2 regions of the Mesorhizobium sp. M8A.F.Ca.ET.208.01.1.1 genome follow, and region 2 is predicted to be linked to the other one. Evidence: riboswitches for the same ligand, from Rfam matches in the RefSeq annotation. Region 2 holds a riboswitch; the other holds the start of a gene.
What was found. Region 2 has a riboswitch for S-adenosylmethionine ahead of EN851_RS26845 (O-succinylhomoserine sulfhydrylase). Riboswitches for the same ligand answer to the same signal wherever they lie in the genome.

Region 1 (11,111 bases), on a different contig from region 2:
GCTTGATGGCGGCCAGGATCGGCGCTTCCTCGGGCGCGTCGATGATAGCGGTCTGGCCGCTATTGGGATCATGCACTAAGACGCCGAAATTGTCGGTGCGGCACATGAACTGTTCGATTTCGACCGGCATCGCGTCTCTCCATTAGAGCGCCGTGCGTCCAGCTGGACGCACAAAAGACGCTCTAACATTTTTAGTTGTTGCATCGGCCGCAGACATAGGGCGCCGCTGCGTGAATGTCATCCCGGGTGACAAAGCGAATAATCATCCTGGGATGTCAAAATGACATCCGCCGCACCGACCACTTGGGCCTTTTGTTGAATCCAGCCGATATCACGGCTACATCCCTGACATGCATTCCGACATCGTCGACCTTCGCTCCTTCTATTCGACAACGCTCGGCCGGTTCGCCGAGCGCTCGATCACCATGGCGCTGTCGTCGATATGGGCCGCGGTGCCCAATGAGCGGCTGGTCGGCCTCGGCTATACCTTGCCCTGGCTGGAGCGCTTCGGCTCCGATGCCGAGCGGGTCTTCGCCTTCATGCCGGCGACACAGGGCGCCGTGGTCTGGCCGGCGACCGGGCCGACGGCAACGGCACTGGTCTTCGACGAGGAGCTGCCGCTGGTCGATTCCTGCATCGACCGCATGCTGCTCGTCCATTCGCTCGAACATGTCGAGAACCCGCGCGAAACGCTGAACGAGATCTGGCGGGTCCTGTCGCCGGCGGGGCGCGTCGTCATCGTGGTACCCAACCGGCGCGGTGTCTGGGCGCGCTTCGAGCATACGCCGTTCGGCAACGGGCGGCCGTTCTCACGCGGGCAGCTCACCGAACTGCTGCGCGAGGCGAATTTCACGCCGGCCGCCTGGTCCGATGCCCTGTTCTTCCCGCCATCGCGGCGGCACTTCATGATGCGCTTCCACAATGTGCTGGAGCGTGCCGGCCGGCGGCTGTGGCCGATCTTCTCCGGCGTCATCGTGGTGGAAGCGCAGAAGCGGCTTTATCAAGGCGTGCCGGTGGCCCAGCGCGCATCTCGCCGCGTCTTCATGCCGGTGCTGTCGCCGCATGGCGCGACGCGGCTCGGCCGCCGGGCCGAGGGAAGGGGTGCAGCATCGTCGGCTCGGCAAGTGACACCTTCGTGATCGCAATGGAAACTTGCATCGCGCGGCATGTTTCCGACCTATCTGTCGTGCTGGGCTCGCGGAGTGCTTGAGGGCTGCCGCCGTCGGCTCTCTTCATCCGGTTTCAGCTTCGCTACTGAATGCAAGGATCTCGGCCATGGCTGATCAACTGGACAATCAGGCCACCGTTCAACCGGTCGCCGTGGCCAGCAGCCTGCGCGATCAGGTGGCGACGATCAAACGGGCGCTGATCGGATCGCCGGTTCGCAAATGGTTGCTATGGACGTCGGCCGGCATCATGGCCGTCATCGTCGCGACGTCGATCGGCCAGGTTCTGCTCAATCGCTGGAACCAACCCTTTTACGACGCGCTCGCGCGCCGCGACATGGCCGCCTTCCTGCATCAGCTTCTCGTCTTTGCCATGATCGCCGGCGGGCTGCTGGTGCTCAACATCGGCCAGACATGGCTCAACCAGATGATCCGGCTGAAGCTGCGCGAGGCGCTGACGCTGGATTTGATCGACCAGTGGATGCGGCCGGCGCGTGCTTTCCGGCTAGCCAATGCCGGCGCCATCGGCGTCAATCCCGACCAGCGCATGCAGCAGGATGCCGCGCATCTGTCGGACCTGTCGACCGATCTTGGTGTCGGCCTGCTGCAGTCGTTCATCCTGCTCGTGTCTTTCGTCGGCGTGCTGTGGGAGCTGTCCTCGGGCTTTGTGTTCCACATTGGTGGCTTGTCGCTGGCGATACCGGGCTACATGGTCTGGGCGGCGTTCCTCTATGCCGGCACCGCCTCCTGGCTGAGCTGGCTGGTCGGCCGGCCGCTCATCCGTCTCAACAGCGACCGCTATACGCGCGAAGCGGAGCTGCGCTCCTCGATGGTGCGCGTCAACGAGAACGTCGATGCCATCGCGCTGTACCGGGGCGAGGATGACGCCAGGCGACGGCTCGAACTCGACCTTGGCACGGTGCTGGGTGCCATGCGGCGCATCTACACCGCCCAGATCAACCTGTCCTGGGTAACCGACACCTATGGGTGGATCACCGTCGTGGCCCCGATCCTGGTTGCCTCGCCGGTCTATTTCTCGGGCGATATCAGCTTTGGCGGGCTGATGATGGCGGTCGGCGCCTTCAACCAGGTGCATTCATCGTTGCGCTGGTTCATCAACAACATCGGCAGCATCGCCGACTGGCGTGCCACGCTGATGCGTGTCGCCGACTTCCGCATCGCGCTCGATGAAACCGATGTGCTGCACGACAAGGAGAAGCGTATCTCCTTCGATGAAAACGCCAATGGCAGCCTGACGTTCGAGAAACTCCAGGTGGCCTCGCCGGAGGGTTGTACGAAGCTCTCCGACCAGCATGTCGAAATCCATGTCGGCGAGCGCGTGATGATCACCGGCGAGCCCGGCGCCGGCAAGACGCTGTTCTTCCGCGCCATTGCCGGCCTGTGGCCATGGGGGGGCGGAAAGATCGGCATGCCGGCGGGAGAAGCCCCCATCTTCGTGCCTCGTGTCCCTTACTTCCCCGCCGGTACGCTGCGCGAGGTGCTCGACCATCCCTATGGTGTCGCTCCGGCAAGCGATGCCGATATTTCGGCGGTGCTTGCCGAAGTCGGCCTCGATCGGCTGTCATCCTCGCTCGACCGGTCGGCCCGCTGGGAGCGTGAGTTGGGCGATGACGAACAGCGATCGCTCGCCTTCGCCAGGCTTGCCTTGCGGAAGCCGAAATGGGTGATCATCGATGAAGCGATGGATGCGTTCGACGGCCCGTCGCTGAGGCGTGTGCTGTCGCTCATGGATAAGCATCTGAAAGGTGCCGCGATCATCAATATCGGGCGCGGCCTGCACAACAATCAGTTCTTCCCGCGTTCCCTGACGATCGTGAAGGATACCGGCGTGCCCCCGCTGAAACCCGCCAGTGTCAGGGCGGGCGCCATCGAACCGCCGCCAGTCGCCGCTCGGCGCAAGACATAGAACGGCTGGAATTCGGACCGGGCGGCCACGCCTGCCACAAGCTTTATTTCGCCGTGATCGCGAGCGAATGTCGCGATCGAAACATCGCTCGTGCTGGCCATGCTTGAGATAATGAGCCTGCTTGCCTGCCTGGCTTGCGCCGAGGCCGCCCCGGTTCCTTCGGCGCCAAATACGCTGGCCGTCGACGTCGAACTGGTGCTGGCGGTCGATATCTCGCTGTCGATGGACGAGACCGAGTTCGCCCTTCAACGCGCCGGCTATGTCGAGGCGCTGCGGCACGCCGATTTCATCCAGGCGGTCCGTTCCGGCCATACTGGGCGCATTGCGCTCGCCTATTTCGAGTGGGCCGGCACGGTGCGCGATGACGCGGTCATCGGCTGGCAGATCATCGACAGTGCGCAGAGCGCCAACAGCTTTGCCGACAAGCTTGCGGCCCGCCCTTTCCGGAGTTTCCGCGGTACCTCGATTTCGAGCGCGCTTGCTTTCGGCGCCGAGCTTTTCAACGGCACCAATTTCGCGAGCGAACGCAGCGTCATCGACATATCTGGCGACGGCCCCAACAATATCGGGCCGCCGGTCACTGTGACGCGCGATGCGGCCATTGCCAAGGGCATCGTCATCAACGGCCTGCCGATCCTGATCAAGCCATCACCGACCTTCAGCCATCTCGATCAGTATTATGCGCAGTGCGTGACCGGCGGACCTGGTTCCTTCGTGCTGCCGATCCATGCGGCCGCCGAATTCTCAACGGCGATCCGGCGCAAGCTGATTCTCGAAGTCAGCGGCATTCAGGACAAGCCCAAGATCATGCCCGCCGAGATGGACGCGCCGATCGACTGCCTTCTGGGAGAACGGGACAGGCGGTTCCTGTCGGATCCCTATTTCCCGGAACTGGACCGATAGGCCTGGCCGTGGGCCAGGCAGGCCCCTGCAACGCGCCGTACTCGATCGCTGCGCTGCCGCCAGGTCAGGCCGGTGGAATTCCAAACTTCCCGCGAACCTCGTCGTAAAGGCCGCGCCGCCAGCGGCGGCCGTAGAGATAACCGGCGATCAGTTCCGGCAATGAATAACCAAGCGCGTCGGACGAGCGGTTGGCCATGTATCCAGCAAATGCCTGTGGTATCCGCCCCCGGAGAATATCGGCGATGATCTGCCGCGTGATCATAAAGGGTGGGACATGGGGGTAAGAGCGAGCGATGTGCGGGTGCTTACTCATCAGGATCGCATAGGCTTCGACATAGCCGTCCCGGCGGCCCGAAATCGAATTCTGCGAATTGTGCTTCGTCCAATCGATATCTTCCGATAATTGCGCGCCGAAGCGCTGTGCGAAGCGCAGCAGAAGCTCCCGGTCCTGCATCCGGGGAATGTCGCTGTCATAGCCGCCGATGGCCAGCAAAGCCTCTCGCCTCGCCGTTATCGCCGACCCGGCGATGAAGGCCGTCTGCGCAACCACCGCCCGCTCCAGCATCGCCGGATTGAGGAAGGCACCGCGGTTGACACAGGCGGTGCCACGGCCACCCTTCACCGAGACATATGAGGAGAGCAGGACTTCGAGCGCCGGATTGTCGTCGAACCATGCCAGCGTCCGTTCGAGCCGGTGTGGCAGGAAGAGATCGTCCGAATCAAGAAAAGTCACCACGGGCGCCCTCGCCAGCTCGATGCCGGCATTCCTGGCGGCATTGGCGCCGCGCCATTTCGCGCCGACATAGATCAGCCGAGGGTCGCGAATGCGCGCAAGCGCCGCTTCCGTCCCGTCGGTCGAGCCATCGTCGACGACGATATGCTCAAACCGCGCCATGCTCTGAGAAAGCACGCTTTCCACCGCGCGGAGCACCGTTTCGCGCCGGTTGTGAGTCGGGGTGATGACCGTGATGAGGGGCAAATGCTCCACGTCAGCTGTTTCCAGCGCGAAAATGCACTTTCCGATAGCTCTTCAGGATGGTTGAATGGATCGGACTTCCCCCTGGCTGGCCCTCATCGGATTAAGTGCGACGCTACAAAAAACAACCTGTTATGTCACCCATTGTGCCGTCGTTCTGACGACAAGGGAATGGTGAATTCCGGCGCCTAGCGCTTCAACCGCAACACTTTTGCCACCGCTGGAATTGGCGGAAGCTCTTGGCGGTTGCGTCCATGTGGTGTTGGCCGACGGCGTGGAACATCCGCACAAGCCCACGGATATCCTCGCGTAGGAGGCCGACGGCAGCCTTATCGCTTCAACAAAAACACCGCCTGCTGGCCAAAGAAATTCCAGAACCACCAGGGCATCGACAGGCCGATCTTCTGGCCGTTGGCGTCGAGCGCGGTCGCCTTTTCCACCGTCGCGCCAAGCTCCTCGCACAGATTGACGAAGTCGCGGATGGTGCAGAAGTGGATGTTGGGCGTGTCGTACCAGGAGTAGGGCAGATCCTTGGTCACCGGCATGCGGCCCTTGACGAACAGCGACAGGCGCACCCGCCAATGGCCGAAATTGGGGAAGGACACGATCGCCCGATTGCCGATCCGGAGCAGTTCGTCGAGCACCAGCTTCGGGTTGCGGGTGGCCTGCAGGGTCTGCGACAGGACGACGAAGTCAAAACCCTTGTCGGGATAGAATTCGAGATCCTTGTCGGCATCGCCCTGGATGACCGAGAGGCCGCGCGCCACGCATTCGTTGACGCCGCGCTGCGAAAGCTCAAGGCCGCGACCGTCGACCTGCTTGGTTTCCTGCAGCAATTCGAGCAGCGAGCCGTCGCCGGAGCCTACGTCAAGCACGCGCGATTGCGGCGGGATGAGGTTGGCGACGACCTCAAGGTCGACACGCTGGCTGCCATTGACGCTCATGGCTTCGCCTCCTGAGTGGCGCATGACGATGGTCCGAAAAGTCCGCAATTTTTCTGGGTCATGGCTTCGCCTTTCCGTCTGACGCATGACCGTGGTCCGAAAAGTCTGCAACGTTTCGGGGTCATGCGCCGAGCCCCCTGGCGCGCGCGGCCGAACCGATAAAGCCGTTGATGGCGGCAAACAGTTCCGGCTCGTCGAGCAGGAAGGCGTCGTGGCCGCGGTCGGTCTCGATCTCGACGAAGGAAACCGAGGCGCCGGCGGCGTTGAGCGCGTGCACGATCGAGCGGCTCTCTTCGGTCGGGAACAGCCAATCCGACGTGAAGGACACCAGGCAGAAGCGGGTCTTCGTGCCGGCAAAGGCGTCCGCCAGCCGGCCGCCATGGTCGGCGGCAAGGTCGAAATAATCCATCGACCGTGTCATGTAGAGGTAGGAGTTGGCGTCGAAGCGGTCGACGAAGGTCATGCCCTGGTGGCGCAGATAGCTCTCGATTTGGAAATCGGCATCGAAGCCGAAGGTCAGCGCTTCGCGGTCCTGCAGGTTGCGGCCGAATTTGCGGTGCAGGGCGGCTTCCGACAGATAGGTGATGTGGGCGGCCATGCGCGCCACCGCCAACCCCTTTTCCGGGCGCTTGCCGTGCTCGAAATATTTGCCGCCATGCCAGTCCGGATCGGCCATCACGGCCTGCCGCCCGACCTCGTGGAAGGCGATGTTCTGTGACGAATGGCGTGCGCCGGTGGCGATCGGCAGTGCCGAGAACACCCGCTCGGGATAGCTCGACGCCCATTGCAGCACCTGCATGCCGCCCATCGAACCGCCCAGCACGCAGAAAAGCTTCTCGATGCCGAAATGGTCGACCAGCATCTGCTGCGCACGCACCATGTCGCGGATGGTGATGACAGGGAGGTCGAGCCCATAGGGCTTTCCCGTGGCGGGGTTGGTCGAAGCCGGCCCGGTGGAACCAAGGCAGCCGCCGATAACGTTGGAACAGATGACGAAGAAACGGTTGGTGTCGATGATCTTGCCGGGGCCGATCAGCACTTCCCACCAGCCTGGCTTGCCGGTCACCGGATTGGTGTTGGCGACATGCTGGTCGCCGGTCAGTGCATGGCAGACGAGGATGGCATTGGAACGGGCATCGTTCAGAACGCCATAGGTCTGATAGGCGATCTGGAACGGCGACAGCACCGTGCCGGCATCGAGCTTGAGCGGCTTGTCGGGTCCGAAACGCAACACCAGGCTCGACGGATTGTCGACCTCGTTGTTGGTCCTTGCTGCGCGCAGAGCGGCCATTCCTAATCTCTCTTGCTGCATCGTTTCTTGCGAAAATCTCCGCTGATTTTCGCGGCGCCGATGCGGTCGTCCGGGCCGGTAGCGGACAATAAAAAACCGGCATTGCCTTCGCAAAGCCGGTTACGTCACGCAAACGGCCCTTTAGCGAATTGTTTAACGTGGCTGCAAGCCGACCGGCCAAATCACCACGGAACTGTCACCGCACTTCTAGAACCCGCCCGCCTCGCCGTCAATGGCGGCGGCTGGCACTAGTGCCGCCTCTCGACATTGCCGCCCATGGCTTGTATTTCCGCAGCGGCTTCCGGATGGAGGCATTTTCGACGGATTTTGCAAGACATGAACCAGACACCGGATCAGGCACGTCCAACCCCCCGCGCGGGCATCATGGACATAGACGCCTATGTGCCCGGCAAGAGCACGGCGCCGGCCGGGGTCGCTAAGGTCTACAAGTTGTCGTCGAACGAGAACCCGCTTGGGCCGTCGCCGAAGGCGATCGAGGCCGCGCGTGAGGTCGCCGGCAAACTCGACATCTATCCCGACGGCACCGCCAGGCGGTTGCGCGAGGCGATCGCCGAGGTGCATGGCCTCAACGCGCAGAACATCATCTGCTCCAACGGTTCCGACGAGATCCTTGGCCTGTTGGCACAGACCTATCTCGCGCCCGGCGACGAGGCCATGTTCACCGAACACGCCTTCATGGTCTACAAGATCTACATCCAGTCGGCCGGCGCCACCCCGGTCGTGGTCAAGGAGACCGACGAGCGCGCCGACATCGATGCGATGCTGGCGGCTGTGACGCCGCGCACGAAAATCGTGTTCCTGGCCAATCCCAACAATCCGACCGGCACCTATGTGCCGTTCCAGGAGGTGCGTCGCCTGCATGCCGGACTGCCGAAAAACGTGCTGCTGGTGCTGGACGCGGCCTATGCCGAATATGTCCGCCGCAACGATTACGAAGCCGGCATCGAGCTGGCCGGCAGCGCCGAGAACGTGGTGATGACCCGCACCTTCTCCAAGATCGGTCTCGGCGGAGCGCGTATCGGCTGGATGTATGGTCCGATGCACATTGTCGATGCGATCAACCGCGTGCGCGGCCCCTTCAACGTCAATGCGACCGCGATCGAGGCCGGCATCGCCGCGATCCGCGACCGCGCCCATGTCGAGCGCAGCGTGGCGCATAACGAGACCTGGCTCGCCTGGCTGAGCGAGGAGATGACTGGACTCGGACTGCGCGTGACGCCCAGCGTCGGCAATTTCCTGCTCATTCATTTTCCCGACGACCAGAGGCATTCGGCGGCTGCGGCGGATGATTATCTGAGCGCGCGCGGCTATATTCTGCGGCGCGTTTCAGGCTACGGCTTTCCCAACGCGCTGCGAATGACCGTCGGTACCGAAGAGGCCAATCGCGGCGTTGTCGCCGCGCTCAAGACATTCCTGAAAAGCTAGAACGCCTGAAAAGTTACACACCATGGCATCACCGATGTTCGAAAAAATCGCGCTGGTCGGCATCGGCCTGATCGGCTCGTCGCTGGCCCGCGTCATTCGCCGCGAAGGCCTGGCTCGCCATGTCGCGATCTCGACGCGCAGTGCGGCAACGCTCAAGCGAGCCGAGGAACTGGGACTAGGCGATTCCTACACCACCGATTCCAGGGAAGCTGTGCGTGATGCCGATCTGGTCATCGTTTCGGTGCCGGTGGGCTCATCCGGTGCGGTGGCGCAGGAGATTGCGCCGGCGCTGAAAAAAGGTGCGATCCTCACCGATGTCGGCTCAACCAAGGCCTCAGTCATCGCGCAGATGCAGCCGCATGTGCCTGAGGGCGTCCATTTCATTCCCGGCCATCCGCTGGCGGGTACCGAAAAATCCGGCCCGGATGCCGGATTTGCCGACCTGTTCGACAATCGCTGGTGCATCTTCACGCCGGTGCCGGGCACCGATCCGGAGGCGCTGGAACGGCTGTCGGAATTCTGGCGCCGCTGCGGCGCCAACATCGACACGATGGATCCGCAGCATCACGACATGACGCTGGCCATCGTCTCGCATCTGCCGCACATCATCGCCTACAACATCGTCGGCACCGCCGACGACCTGGAATCGGTGACCAAGACGGAAGTGATCAAATATTCCGCCTCCGGCTTTCGCGATTTCACGCGTCTGGCCGCCTCCGATCCGACCATGTGGCGGGACGTGTGCCTGCACAACAAGGATGCCATCCTGGAAATGCTGGCACGCTTCTCGGAAGACCTGGCGTTCCTGCAGCGCGCGATCCGCTGGGGCGACGGCGACAAGCTCTTCGACCTGTTCACCCGCACCCGCGCCGTGCGCCGCTCGATCATCGAGGCGGGCCAGGATATCGACGCGCCGGACTTTGGCCGCCAGGCGGTCGAGCATCCGGCAAAGAGCTAAGCTGTTTCAGGCCAGGTCGCTGCCATCATGGCGAGCGTTCCCGGCCGATCTGGCGCGCCCAGCCTGCCGCCGAAGCGCAGGCATTTGAGCGCGGCGGCGGCACTGGCAAAGCGCAGTGCGTGCTCGATCGCCATGGCTTCCGCCAGCCCGACGGCAAAGGCGCCATGAAAGACATCGCCGGCGGCCAGCGTGTCGACCGCCTTGATCCTCGGCGCCTCGACATGGCGGGATGATCCGGCGCTTCGATCGAACCACCAGGTGCCCGCCGCGCCGCCGGTGACCGCGACGAAGGCGTCGGTGCGGGAGGCGAGATCCTCGCAAGCGGTCTCCAGATCCAACGCGTGGCCGCAGATGATACGCACTGCCGGTTCGGAGGCGACGATGTGCGAGGCCAGCGGCAACAGTTGCTCCAGCACCGCCAGCGGCGCGGTATCGGCATCGAGGATAGCCGGCCTGCCCGCGGCGCGCGCCGCCTTCAGGGCAAGTGCCGCCGCACCCGGCCAGCGCACGTCGGCCAGCACGGCATCGAACGCCGTGATGTCGGGAAACGGCAAGGCCTCGGGATCAGCCTGCGCGCGCGTGTCGTAGAAGGGCACGATGATACGCTCGCCATGCGCATCGACCAGGATCGAGGCCAGTGCCGAGCGTGCGCCGCTGACGCGGCGCACATGGCTGCAATCGACGCCCTCGGCCTCGATCCCAGCAATCAGCTGATCGCCGACCGGATCGTCGCCAGCACTCGCCCATAGCGATATCTCGGCGCCGAGACGACGTGCCGCGCAGGCCGCGCTCGTGGCCATGCCCGAGGCGATCTGGACGCCGTCCGAGGCGATGAATTTTCCCTGATGCGTCGGAAGCGACTCGACGCGCAGGATGGTGTCCAGCGTCAGCGCTCCAACACTCAAGAGCCTCACGGGTCTTGCCATGGGTGCTATTGCACCGGCTTGATCTTGCCCAGCGGGATAAAGCCGAGCGAGGCCTTGCCCTTGACCACCTTCAGCGGCATCGACGGCTCGCTGCCGAGCAGAGCCAGGGCGCCAAAACCTTGCTCGATCGCATTCTTCTGCTCGGGCACGGCGCCGGCAAGGATAGATGCCACGGCCTTCGGATCCTTGATCCTGATCATCAGATCGGCATCGACCAGGCCTTCTGCATCGACCGACAGCGGTCCGGAAACGGTGACACGCCCCGTCCCCGACGACAGATCGAGACTACGGATTTCGATCCTCTGGCCGCGCAGGCTTTTCACCTGCGTGCCGGCCAGCGCCACGCCGTTCTTCAGTGTCACGTCGCCGCTGGCATCGAGCGCCGGCAGCACGCGCCCGCCGATCGCGTCGGGATCGATTTCAAGATCGCCAAAGCTGCCGACATAGTCGAGATCCGCGCCATTCGGCTGCAACTGGCCTGATGCCTTGCCGGCACTGAACAACTCGACCGGATCGGTGTCGTCGGCCGGGTCGGTCTGGCCCGACAGGCCCTCGGCCTGCAGCGCTATACGCC
Region 2 (11,111 bases):
GGCTGACGCATCTCGGGTCGGCCGCGACGCGCGATTCCATGCACAAGAAGCTCAGCACCGACGGCGAGGAGCAGCTCACCGATTCGATGAAGATGTTCCGCATGGGGCTGGAAGGCGGCAAACCCGCCAAAGGCCAGGTCGGCGTACAGCCGGAATGGTTCTACAAGGGCAACGGCACCATGGCGGTCGCGCCTGGCGCGGCGCTGATGTCGCCGGCCTTTGCCAAGGATGCCGGCGAAGAACCCGAGGTCGCCGGGATCTATGTCATCGGCGACGATGGCGCGCCGTTCCGCGTCGGCTTCACGCTGTCGAACGAATTCTCGGACCATGTGACCGAGCGCGTGAACTATCTCTTCCTCGCCCACTCCAAGCTGCGCAATGCCTCGTTCGGGCCGGAAATCCTGATCGGAGACCTGCCTTCGGACATCCGCGGCACGTCGCGCATCCTGCGAGACGGCAAGACATTGTGGGAGAAGCCGTTCCTGTCGGGCGAAACGAACATGTCGCACACCATCGCCAATCTCGAACACCACCACTTCAAATATTCGGCCTTCCGCCAGCCGGGCGACGTGCATGTGCATATGTTCGGCACCGCGACGCTATCCTTCGCCGACGGCATCAACACGGAAGCAGGCGACGTGTTCGAGATCGAGGCAGGGGATTTCGGCCTGCCGCTGCGCAACCCGCTGGAAATCGAAAAGCCGGTGAAGGTGGCGGTGAAGGCGCTGTAAAAGCCACGGGGGCGTCATCCCCCTCTCGTGGGGAGATCGGCAGCTTCGACCTTAGCGCACCGCGCGGAAATGCTTTGAGAGCTTGAGGCCTTGCGCCTGGTAGTTCGAGCCCAGGTCGGTGCCGTAAAGCGCCCGCGGCCGCTTCAGCATGTGCTCGTAGACCAGCCGGCCGACGATCTGGCCATGGTCGAGGATGAACGGGACTTCGTGGCTGCGCACTTCGAGCACCGCCCGGCTGCCGGTGCCGCCGGACGCCGAATGGCCGAACCCCGGATCGAAAAAGCCGGCATAGTGGACACGGAACTCGCCGACCAGCGGATCGAAGGGCGTCATCTCGGCGGCGTAGAGCGGCGGCACATGCACCGCCTCCTGGCTGACGAGGATGTAGAACTCGTCGGGATCGAGCACCAGTTCGCCGGCGCCGCTCTTGTGGATCGGCTCCCAGAAATCGACGACGTCCTGTGCGGCACGCTTGTCGACATCGACGAGGCCGGTGTGGTGCTTGCCGCGATAGCCGACCAGCCCATCCTTGTCGCCATTGAGATCGATCGACAGCGCGATGCCGCCGCCGGAAATGTTCGGCGGATCGGTGGCGACCAGCATTTCGGCGTTGTGCAATTCATGCAGTTCGGCTTCCGATAGCAGTGCGTTGCCTGTACGGAAGCGGATCTGCGACAGGCGCGAACCGGTGCGCACGACGATCGGAAAAGTGCGCGGACTGACCTCGAGATAGAGCGGGCCGTGATAGCCGGCGGCGATCTTGTCGAACTCGTGGCCGCGATCGGTCATGACGCGGGTGAAGATGTCGAGCCGCCCGGTCGAGCTCTTCGGATTGGCCGAAGCCGAAATGCCAGCCGGCAGGGCCAGACTTTCGAGCAGCGGCACGATATAGACGCAGCCGGTTTCGAGAACCGCGCCTTCGGTCAGATTAATCTCGTGGAGTTGCAGCCGGTCGAGCTTTTCCGAGACCTTGTGATTGGGACCGGGCAGGAACGAGGCGCGCACCCGCCAGGCCCTTTCGCCCAATCTGAGATCAAGGCTCGCCGGCTGGATCTGGTCGGCATCGAGCGCGCGCGGCGACTTCAGCGCGCCGGACCTGAACAGCGCCGAAATGTCCTGATCGGGAAGAATGCCTGTCTGCCGCAAAGTCTGGCTCCGCCCAAGACTGGTCTCTTTTGGTGCAGGTTCTTGCCGCAAAACCACTGGGCACTTTTGCGGAACCTGCCTTGGTACAAACCTCTTAATGAAGCCGGCAATTGACGCAAGCGTGGCGCGGGTCTAAAGGGTCGTTATCCCGTGGTGATTTGGCCGGTCGGCTTGCAGCCACGTTAAACAAGTCGCTAAAGGACCGTCGGGCCGCAAGGCCGTATGGACCGGTTGCGACTTTCGCGGCCGGTTTTTTTGTGTCTGGAACAAAGCGATGAGCACCAAGAAGCGCAACTGGAAACCTCAGACGGCACTCGTGCATGGCGGAACCCTGCGTTCCCAATTCGGCGAAACCGCCGAGGCGATGTACCTGACCCAGGGCTATGTCTATAAAACCGCCCAGGCGGCGGAAGCCCGCTTCAAGGGCGAAGAGCCTGGCTTCATCTATTCGCGTTACGCCAACCCGACCGTCGACATGTTCGAAAAGCGCATGTGCGCTCTCGAAGGCGCCGAGGACGCGCGCGCCACGGCGTCGGGCATGGCGGCGGTGACCGCGGCCCTTCTGTGCAGCGTCAAGGCCGGCGATCATATCATTGCGGCGCGCGCGCTGTTCGGCTCCTGTCGCTGGGTGGTCGAGACGCTGGCGCCGCGCTATGGCATCGAGGCGACCTTGGTCGACGGCACCGATATCGCCAATTGGGAAAAGGCGGTCAGGCCGAACACCAAGCTGTTCTTCCTGGAAAGCCCGACCAATCCGACGCTGGAAGTCGTCGACATATCAGCCGTCGCCTCGCTTGCCAATTCGATCGGCGCGCGGCTTGTCGTCGACAACGTCTTCGCCACGCCGCTGCAGCAGAAGCCGTTGCAGCTTGGTGCGCACATCGTCGTCTACTCGGCCACCAAGCATATTGACGGCCAGGGCCGTTGCCTCGGCGGCGTCATCCTGTCGGACAAGAAGTGGATCGACGAAAATCTGCACGACTATTTCCGCCACACCGGCCCCAGCCTGTCGCCGTTCAATGCCTGGACCTTGCTGAAGGGGCTCGAGACGCTGCCGCTGCGCGTGCGCCAGCAGACGGAAAGCGCCGGCAGGATCGCCGACTTCCTGGCCGAGCAGCCGCAGATCGCCCGCGTCATCTATCCCGGCCGCGCCGACCATCCGCAGGCCGCCATCGTCAAGAAGCAGATGTCGGGCGGCTCGACGCTGATCTGCCTCGACGTCAAGGGCGGCAAGCCGGCGGCCTTCGCGCTGCAGAACGCCCTCGACATCGTGCTGATCTCGAACAATCTCGGCGATGCCAAGAGCCTGATCACCCATCCGGCGACGACGACGCACAAGAACCTGAGCGACGAGGCCCGCGCCGAACTCGGCATCGGGCCAGGGACGCTCAGGCTGTCGGTCGGCCTGGAGGACGCCGACGACCTGCTGGAAGACATCGCGCAGGCGCTGAAGGCCGCCAAATAGGCTGTTTGGGAGCGTCGGTCGCGGCGATCAGGCGCGCGACGGCGTCTCCTCCAGTTCGGCCGCCTTGGTGCGGATGGTCATTGCGTTGCCGCGCCAGTCGACGGCGCCGCCGAGCCAGCCGCGCGCCCAGAGGGTTGGGAGCATCACGTCCCGCGCAATCATGGCCGCGACCATGCGCGGCGACAGGTACCAGCCCTTGGACAAGGCCAGTGCGCACTCCGGAAGGTAGAAGGCCGCCAACACGGCAATCGCGGTTGCCCAGAGGCTGATGCCGGCGCTCGCCGCAGCAACCAGGGCAAGCGCGAGAGGCACCGCCGCGCCGGTCAGGATTTCGGGCGCGAAGAACAGCGGGAAGGTGACGCGGCGCAGGCGCGCCCAGCGGGCCTGGCGCGACCAGATCTCGCCAAGCGTGCGCTGGCCGAGCGGCTGCTCGAAGGGCGCGGCAACGAGATTGACGCGCAAGCCGAGGCCGTTCACCAGCTTGGTGGCGGCAGCGTCCTCGGCGATCTCGGCGGCCAGCGCCCGAATGCCGCCATTGGCATCCAGCATCGGCTTGTTCCACAGCATGCTCTTGCCCTGGGCAAAGCCGAGGCCGAGCGCCTCGCCGGCATACTGCCAGCGGGCCTGCAATGTGTTGAGGAAGGCGCATTCGACATCGGCCCAGAAACCCTCGGGCCGCGAGCCGATCGGCGTCGAGCAGACAAGGCCGGTGTCGGGCCGCCATGCCGCCATCATGTGCTCGACATAGTCCCTCGGCATCAGGACGTTGGAATCTGCAAGGATGACCCAGTTGTGGCGTGCCGCTTCCCAACCCTTGACGCAATTGTTGAGCTTTGGATTGGCGCTGACGCGGTCGTCACCGATCAGCAGCCGGGCCGGCACCTTGGGAAACCGGGCAATCGCCCTGTTTATCAGTTTGACCACCGGATCGTCGGTATGGGCGACGCAGAAGATCAGTTCGTAGCGTGGCCAGTCGAGGGCGAAGGCGCGTTCCAGCGTCTCATGCGTGAACGGCTCGACGCCCCGCGACGGGACGACGATCGAGACCGGTTGCGGCTTGCCGGCTGGCGGGGCGATCGTGTTGCGCCGTTTCAGCTGTGAAGCGGCGAGCGAAATGCTGGCGGCGTTTGAAAGGATGAGTGCGGTCGAAAGCGAGGCGGCTATGAAGGTGAGTTCCATCGAGATCTGGTCACTCCGGAAAGGCGGCCGGCATCGTGGCCGTTTTCAACAGTTCGACAGAGCGCCGAGTCGCCCGGTTCGTGCACACCACCATTGTCGTGTGTCACTTAAATGACATTCTTTGCCGGCACCTGCGGTTCAAGGTCAGCCGCGACAAGACGCGCACGTTGACCTGCTCACCGGGAGCGCTGAAAGTCATCGGGTTGTTTTGGAGCCGCTCATGTACCGCGCCGTGACGCGCAACATCGAAGTGCAGGTCAGGCCGTTCTATCTCGAGGACCGTTCGGATCCCTCGGAGAACCGCTATGTCTGGGGCTATCAGATAACGATCGACAACCAGTCGGACGAGTTCGTGCAGTTGTTGTCGCGCTATTGGCACATCACCGATGGCGCCGGCCGGGTCGAGGAAGTGCGCGGGCCGGGCGTTGTCGGCGACCAGCCGGAACTCAATCCCGGCGACAGCTATCAATACACGTCCGGCTGCCCGCTCTCGACACCGTCCGGGATCATGGTCGGACGCTACACGATGCGCAACAAGCGCGGCGAGACCTTCGACATCGCCATCCCCGCCTTCTCGCTCGATCTGCCGGGGACAAGGCGCACGGTGAATTAGCGTCTTTTCTCCCGTCACTATACGGGGGAGTTGAGGAATGGCCGCGAAGCGGACGAAAAGCCAATTGCTTGGCTTTTCGAGTGACGACCGTCCGGCAGGACAATGAGGGCAGCGCCGAGCTTGCGAGAATTTTCTTCAGACAGAGCCAAGGAGCTCCTGTACTAACGCTGGCGCTGCCCCTCATCCGCCTGCCGGCACCTTCTCCCCGTATAGTGACGGGGAGAAGGGACTAGCTTTACTGAGCCGCAAACTCGGCCGGATCGAAGTCGTACTGGGTCGAGCAGAACTCGCAGGCGACGTGGATGCCGCCATCCTCGGTGCTGTCCTTGATCTCCTGCGCGGAGAAGCCCTCGAGGATATCGCGGATCTTGTCCCTGGAGCACGAGCACTGGTCGGTGACGGGGACGCCGCCGAAGACGCGCACGCCATGCTCGTGGAACAAGCGATAGAGCAGCCGCTCGGCGCCGATGGTCGGGTCGATCAGCTCGGTCGGCTCGATGGTGCCCAGCAAGGCGAGGAGTTCCTGCCAGGAATTATCGGCCGGATCGTGGACTTCCGCGCGCGGATCGCCATCGCCGCCCGGCAGGTCCGGGACGCGCATGCGCTCGGGCGATTGCGGCAGGAACTGCGCCAGTATGCCGCCGGCGCGCCACTGCTCGCGCGCACCGCCGATACCGGGCGTCAGCAGCTTGGCGACCGAGAGCCTGATATCCGTCGGGATCTGTTCCGACTGGCGGAAATAGGTGCGCGCCGCGTCTTCCAGCGTTTCGCCGTCGAGCTGGACGATGCCCTGATAGCGCTGCGTATGGGCGCCCTGATCGATGGTCAGCGCCAGCACGCCGCTGCCAAGCAGCGTTTGCTGCGAGGTCTCGCCGGCCGCGACCAGCGCTTCGAGCCGATCCGCGTCGAAACGCGCATAGGCGCGCAGCGCCGAGGGCGTGGAAAAGTCCGCGACCAGCATGTCGACAGGCCCGTCGGTACGGGTCTGCAGGATGAACTTGCCTTCGAACTTGAGCGAGGTGCCGAGCAGCACCGTCAGCACACAGGCTTCCGCCAGCAGGCGGGCGACCGGCTCGGGATAGTCGTGGCGGCCAAGGATGGCGTCGAGCATCGGCCCGAGCTGCACCGTGCGGCCACGCACGTCGAGCGGACCGACTTCGAAGGGAACGACGTGATCGTCGCCGGCGTAGCCGAACTCGCCGAGTTTGGGGTGATGTTCAGTCACTTGATGGCTTTCCAACATGACAAAGCTCCAGGGCGCGGCCATGCGGCCCTGGTGGGCACATGCGTCCAAACGCGCTTGATTTGCGTGATGCGGCGCAGATAGGCATCGCGCCCCCGCAGATCAAGCGCCTGGGCATTTCAGGCGCCAAGACATATCAAGCAACAAGACACATCAAGCACCGAGACACCAGGCAAGCACGGCCTTCTGGGCGTGGAGCCGGTTCTCAGCCTCGTCGAAGACCACCGAATGCGGTCCGTCGATGACCTCGTCGGTTACCTCCTCGCCGCGATGGGCCGGCAGGCAATGCATGAACAGGGCGTCGGGCTTTGCCTTGGCCATCAGCGCCGCGTTGACCTGATAGGGCGAGAAGACATTGTGGCCGCGGGCACGGTGTTCCTGGCCCATCGACACCCAGCAGTCGGTGACGATGCAGTCGGCCTGGTCGACGGCTTCTTCGGGCGAGCGGGTGAAATGCAGCTTGCCGCCATGCGCCTTGGACCAGTCGACATGCTTCTGCGCCGGTTCGCTGCCTTCGGGTACGGCGACGTTGAGATTGAAGCGGAACCGTGCCGAGGCCTCGAGCAGCGAGTGTAGCACGTTGTTGCCGTCGCCGGTCCAGGCAATGGTCTTGCCGGCCACCGGACCGCGATGCTCCTCGAAAGTCATGATGTCGGCCATCAGCTGGCAGGGGTGGGTGTCGTCGGTCAGCCCGTTGATCACCGGAACGGTGGCATTCTCGGTCAACTCTAGCAGCCGCTCGTGCGAGGTGGTGCGGATCATGATGGCGTCGACATAGCGCGACAGCACCTTGGCGGTGTCGGCGATGGTCTCGGAGCGGCCGAGCTGCATCTCGGTGCCGGTCAACATGATGGTCTCGCCGCCAAGCTGGCGCATGCCGACGTCGAAAGAAACGCGCGTGCGCGTCGACGGTTTGTCGAAGATCATGGCCAGCACCTTGCCTTCGAGCGGCTTGGTCCGCTCGCCGGCCCTGAGACGCGCCTTTCGCGTCACCGCATCATCCAGCATGAAGCGCAAATCGCCTTCGGAAACGGTGGAAAGATCGGTGAAATGGCGAACTGACATCAGGAATGGTTCCGGATTACTTCGCGGCGGCGGAGGCAATGGCCTCCGACAGGCCCTTGGCGCCGGCGCGGATGCGGCCGAGCGCTTCGTGAATCTCGGCATCGGTGACGGTCAGCGGCGGCAGCAGGCGAATGACGTTGTCGCCGGCCGGAACCGCCAGCAAATGCTGGTCGCGCAGCGCCATGTTCACCTTGCCGTTGGGCATCGCGCATTTGAGGCCGAGCATCAGCCCGGTGCCCCTGATATCCTCCATCACCTCGGGGAATTCGTCGGCTACCGACGCAAGCCCCTGCTTCATCAGCAGCGCCTTGCGCTGGACATCCTCGAGAAATCCATCTTCCAGCACGACGTCGAGGACGGCGTTGCCGACCGCCATTGCCAGCGGATTGCCGCCGAACGTGGTGCCGTGCACGCCGGCGGTCATGCCGACGGCCGCTTCATCGGTGGCAAGGCAGGCGCCCATCGGGAAGCCGCCGCCAATGCCCTTGGCGATTGCCATGATGTCGGGCGTCACACCCGACCACTCATGCGCGAACAGCTTGCCGGTACGGCCAATGCCGCACTGAACCTCATCGTAGATCAACAACAGGCCGTGCTGCTCGCAGAGCTGCCGCAGACGCTTCAACGACTGTGTCGGTACCGGGCGGATGCCGCCCTCGCCCTGCACCGGCTCGATCAGGATCGCGGCGGTCTCGGGCGTGATCGCTTTTTCAGCGGCGTCGATGTCGTCGAAGCCGACCTGATCGAAGCCTTCGACCTTGGGTCCGAAGCCCTCGAGATATTTGTACTGGCCGCCGGCCGCGATGGTCGCCAGCGTGCGGCCATGGAAGGCGCCTTCGAAGGTGATGATGCGGAAGCGCTCGGGATGTCCCTTGACGAAGTGGTAGCGCCGCGCCGTCTTGATCGCGCATTCCAGCGCCTCGGCGCCGGAATTGGTGAAGAACACCTTGTCGGCGAAGGTGGCATCAGCCAATCGTTCGCCAAGCCGGCTCTGCCCCGGGATCTCATAGAGATTGGAGACGTGCCAGAGCTTCGCCGCCTGTTCGGTAAGGGCCGCGACCAGATGAGGATGGCCGTGGCCAAGCGAATTGACAGCTATGCCGCCGGCGAAATCGAGATATCGCTCGCCCTTGTCGGTAACCAGCCAGGTGCCTTCCCCATGGTCGAAGGCCAGGGGTGCGCGAGCAAAGGTCTCGTAAAGCGCCGAACCGCTCATTATATGCGTCTCCGGTACCGGAAAATCAAAAAAGCCGCCAAAGCGGCGGCCTTCTGTGGCTTATCGTGTTTTTCGGTCATGAAGTCAACGAAAACGTCGCGTAGTGGCGCGCGGCAAGCCCCCTGACGCGACGCCGGCTCATGAGCGACCGGGCAAGTTGGGGAAAACCGAAAAAACCGATTCGTGTTGCACTTGGGACTCTTGTCACCGAGTCAGCGCATAGAGTAGTTGTAGTCGAGAAATAACTAGATTTCGTGCGGCGGACCTAATCACCAGATATATGTGGTGTCTGCCCCAGCAGTGGTGCTGGGTCGGGAAAGGATTCTGATTGCCGCACGCTTATGAGGAGCGCGGTCATGAACTGGACTGACGAGCGGGTAGAACTCTTGAGAAAACTGTGGTCGGAGGGTCTGAGCGCAAGCCAGATTGCCGCTCAGCTTGGAGGGGTCAGCCGCAACGCGGTCATCGGTAAGGTGCACCGGCTGAAACTGTCGGGCCGCGGCCGTGCGACGGCGACGCCGGCACGCCAGAAGAAGGCATCGCAAGGATCGACCGTCCAGAAGTCGGTGGCACGCGCCGCGACCACGGCACGTCATGTCACGACTTCGATCGGCGCGACGGCCCTTCAGACGCAATTCGACGCCGAACCTGTAGCAAGACACTACATTCGCCCGGTCGAGAACGTCGTGGTACCGATCTCACGGCATCTGCAGCTCGTCGAACTGACCGAGCGCACCTGCAAATGGCCGAACGGTGATCCGCTTTCGGAGGACTTCAATTTCTGCGGCAACGAAGCCGCCGAGACCGGTCCCTACTGCAAGTACCATGCCCGCGTGGCGTTCCAGCCAGCGGCGGAGCGGCGCAGGAACCGATAGGGAATAGCCACTGATTGAGCTTCCGCGAGGGGGCAATGCAGTCTTTCCCCTATTCGCTATTTGCTCTTTCACAGCCAGCCGTTCTTCCTGAACCGCCAATACAGGAAGCAGCAGATCAGCGCGATGGTGGCCAGCACCATCGGGTAGCCATATTCCATCTTCAGCTCGGGCATGTCGGTAAAGTTCATGCCGTAGATACCGGCGAATGCGGTTGGCACCGCCAGGATGGCCGCCCACGAGGCGAGTTTCTTGGAGATCGCCGTTTCCTGGCTCTGGCCGACCAGGAGACTGGCCTCGAAGGCGAAGGCCAGCACCTCGCGCAGACTGTCGATTTTCTCCTGGACGGTGCGGATGTGATCCGTCACGTCGCGGAACAGCGGGTGCATGGCCGAATGGATCTGCGGCAGCTCGGCGCTGGTCAGCCGGCGGCAGACTTCCACCAGGGGCAATGCCGCATTGCGCAGGCGCAAGAGGTCGCGGCGCAGCATGTAAAGCCGTTCGATATCGGGGCCGGTCATCGGCTTCAGCAGGACCTTGTCCTCGATCGCCTCGACCTCGTCCTCGATCTGCTCGAGCACGGGCATGTAGTTGTCGACGATGAAGTCGAGAATGGCGTAAAGGACGAAATCCTCGCCCTTGGCCAGCGAGTGCGGGCAGCTTTCCCAGTGCTGGCGCACGGCGGCATAGGATGTCGACGGGCCGTGCCTGACGCTGACGATGTAGCCTGAGCCGACAAACAGATGAGTCTCGCCGAAGGTGACGCGCCCGTCGATCAGCTGCGCCGTGCGGGCGACGATGAACAGCGCATCGCCATATTGCTCGATCTTTGGCCGCTGGTGCGGATGCTCGGCATCCTCGATCGCCAGCTCATGCAGATGAAACTGTGCCTGGACGCGCAGCAGAAGTTCACGGTCGGGTTCAAGCAGCCCGATCCAGACGACGTGTCCCGATTTCTTGGCCCAATCGCCGGCTTCCTCGATTGGAATATCGGCGATGCGGCGCCCGGCGGTATAGACACCGCAGGCAATGATGCCCGATGTCGGCGGCGAGGGCTTGAACTCCCGGACATATTCCATCGCGGCCTCCGAAAGCGTTGCCTTCCCCAGGGAACCAAGCTTATCTCGGGGTAGTTTAGCGCAATATGATCAAGCGTTCGAGAGGACGTGCGTTCACTTCACCGGCAGCGCCGCGGGGAGGCCGATCTTGTCCGTCTTGTCGCTTTTCGGCCGATCGGGCGGCATCTGGTCGCCGGTGACGATGTAGTAGATGGTCTCGGCGATGTTGGTGGCATGATCGCCGATACGCTCGATGTTCTTGGCGCAGAACAGCAGATGCGTACAGGGCGTGATGTTGCGCGGATCTTCCATCATGTAGGTCAGCAATTCGCGAAACAGCGACGTGTACATGGCATCGATCTGGTCGTCTCGGTCGCGCACGAAGCCGATCTTGTCGACCGAACGCGACGCATAGACGTCGAGAACTTCCTTCAGCTGGGTCAGCGCCAGGTTGGCCAGAGCCTCCAGGCCGCGGAAAAGGCTGGTCGGCTGACGGCCGTCGATGACGGCGACCACCCGCTTG

Region 1: linked by a shared signal. The riboswitch ahead of EN851_RS14095 (homoserine O-acetyltransferase) and the one ahead of EN851_RS26845 (O-succinylhomoserine sulfhydrylase) in region 2 are both predicted to bind S-adenosylmethionine.

The regions. Positions count from the first base shown of each region.
Region 1 covers NZ_SRUT01000002.1:735,053-746,163, reverse strand. The annotation lists gene gloB (hydroxyacylglutathione hydrolase) at 1-130, opposite strand, end outside; gene EN851_RS14120 (methyltransferase domain-containing protein) at 351-1,139, shown strand; gene EN851_RS14115 (ABC transporter ATP-binding protein/permease) at 1,276-3,093, shown strand; gene EN851_RS14110 (DUF1194 domain-containing protein) at 3,193-3,996, shown strand; gene EN851_RS14105 (glycosyltransferase family A protein) at 4,061-4,984, opposite strand; gene metW (methionine biosynthesis protein MetW) at 5,302-5,916, opposite strand; gene EN851_RS14095 (homoserine O-acetyltransferase) at 6,038-7,207, opposite strand; SAM riboswitch at 7,329-7,406, opposite strand; gene hisC (histidinol-phosphate transaminase) at 7,544-8,653, shown strand; gene EN851_RS14085 (prephenate/arogenate dehydrogenase family protein) at 8,676-9,611, shown strand; gene EN851_RS14080 (sugar kinase) at 9,608-10,537, opposite strand; gene EN851_RS14075 (DUF2125 domain-containing protein) at 10,543-11,111, opposite strand, start outside.
Region 2 covers NZ_SRUT01000007.1:212,910-224,020, reverse strand. The annotation lists gene araD1 (AraD1 family protein) at 1-731, shown strand, start outside; gene EN851_RS26850 (2'-deoxycytidine 5'-triphosphate deaminase) at 783-1,877, opposite strand; SAM riboswitch at 2,018-2,095, shown strand; gene EN851_RS26845 (O-succinylhomoserine sulfhydrylase) at 2,152-3,342, shown strand; gene EN851_RS26840 (ceramide glucosyltransferase) at 3,370-4,521, opposite strand; gene apaG (Co2+/Mg2+ efflux protein ApaG) at 4,742-5,134, shown strand; gene EN851_RS26830 (Hsp33 family molecular chaperone) at 5,370-6,401, opposite strand; gene argF (ornithine carbamoyltransferase) at 6,531-7,442, opposite strand; gene EN851_RS26820 (aspartate aminotransferase family protein) at 7,459-8,658, opposite strand; gene EN851_RS26815 (GcrA family cell cycle regulator) at 9,015-9,533, shown strand; gene EN851_RS26810 (magnesium and cobalt transport protein CorA) at 9,602-10,609, opposite strand; gene phoU (phosphate signaling complex protein PhoU) at 10,703-11,111, opposite strand, start outside.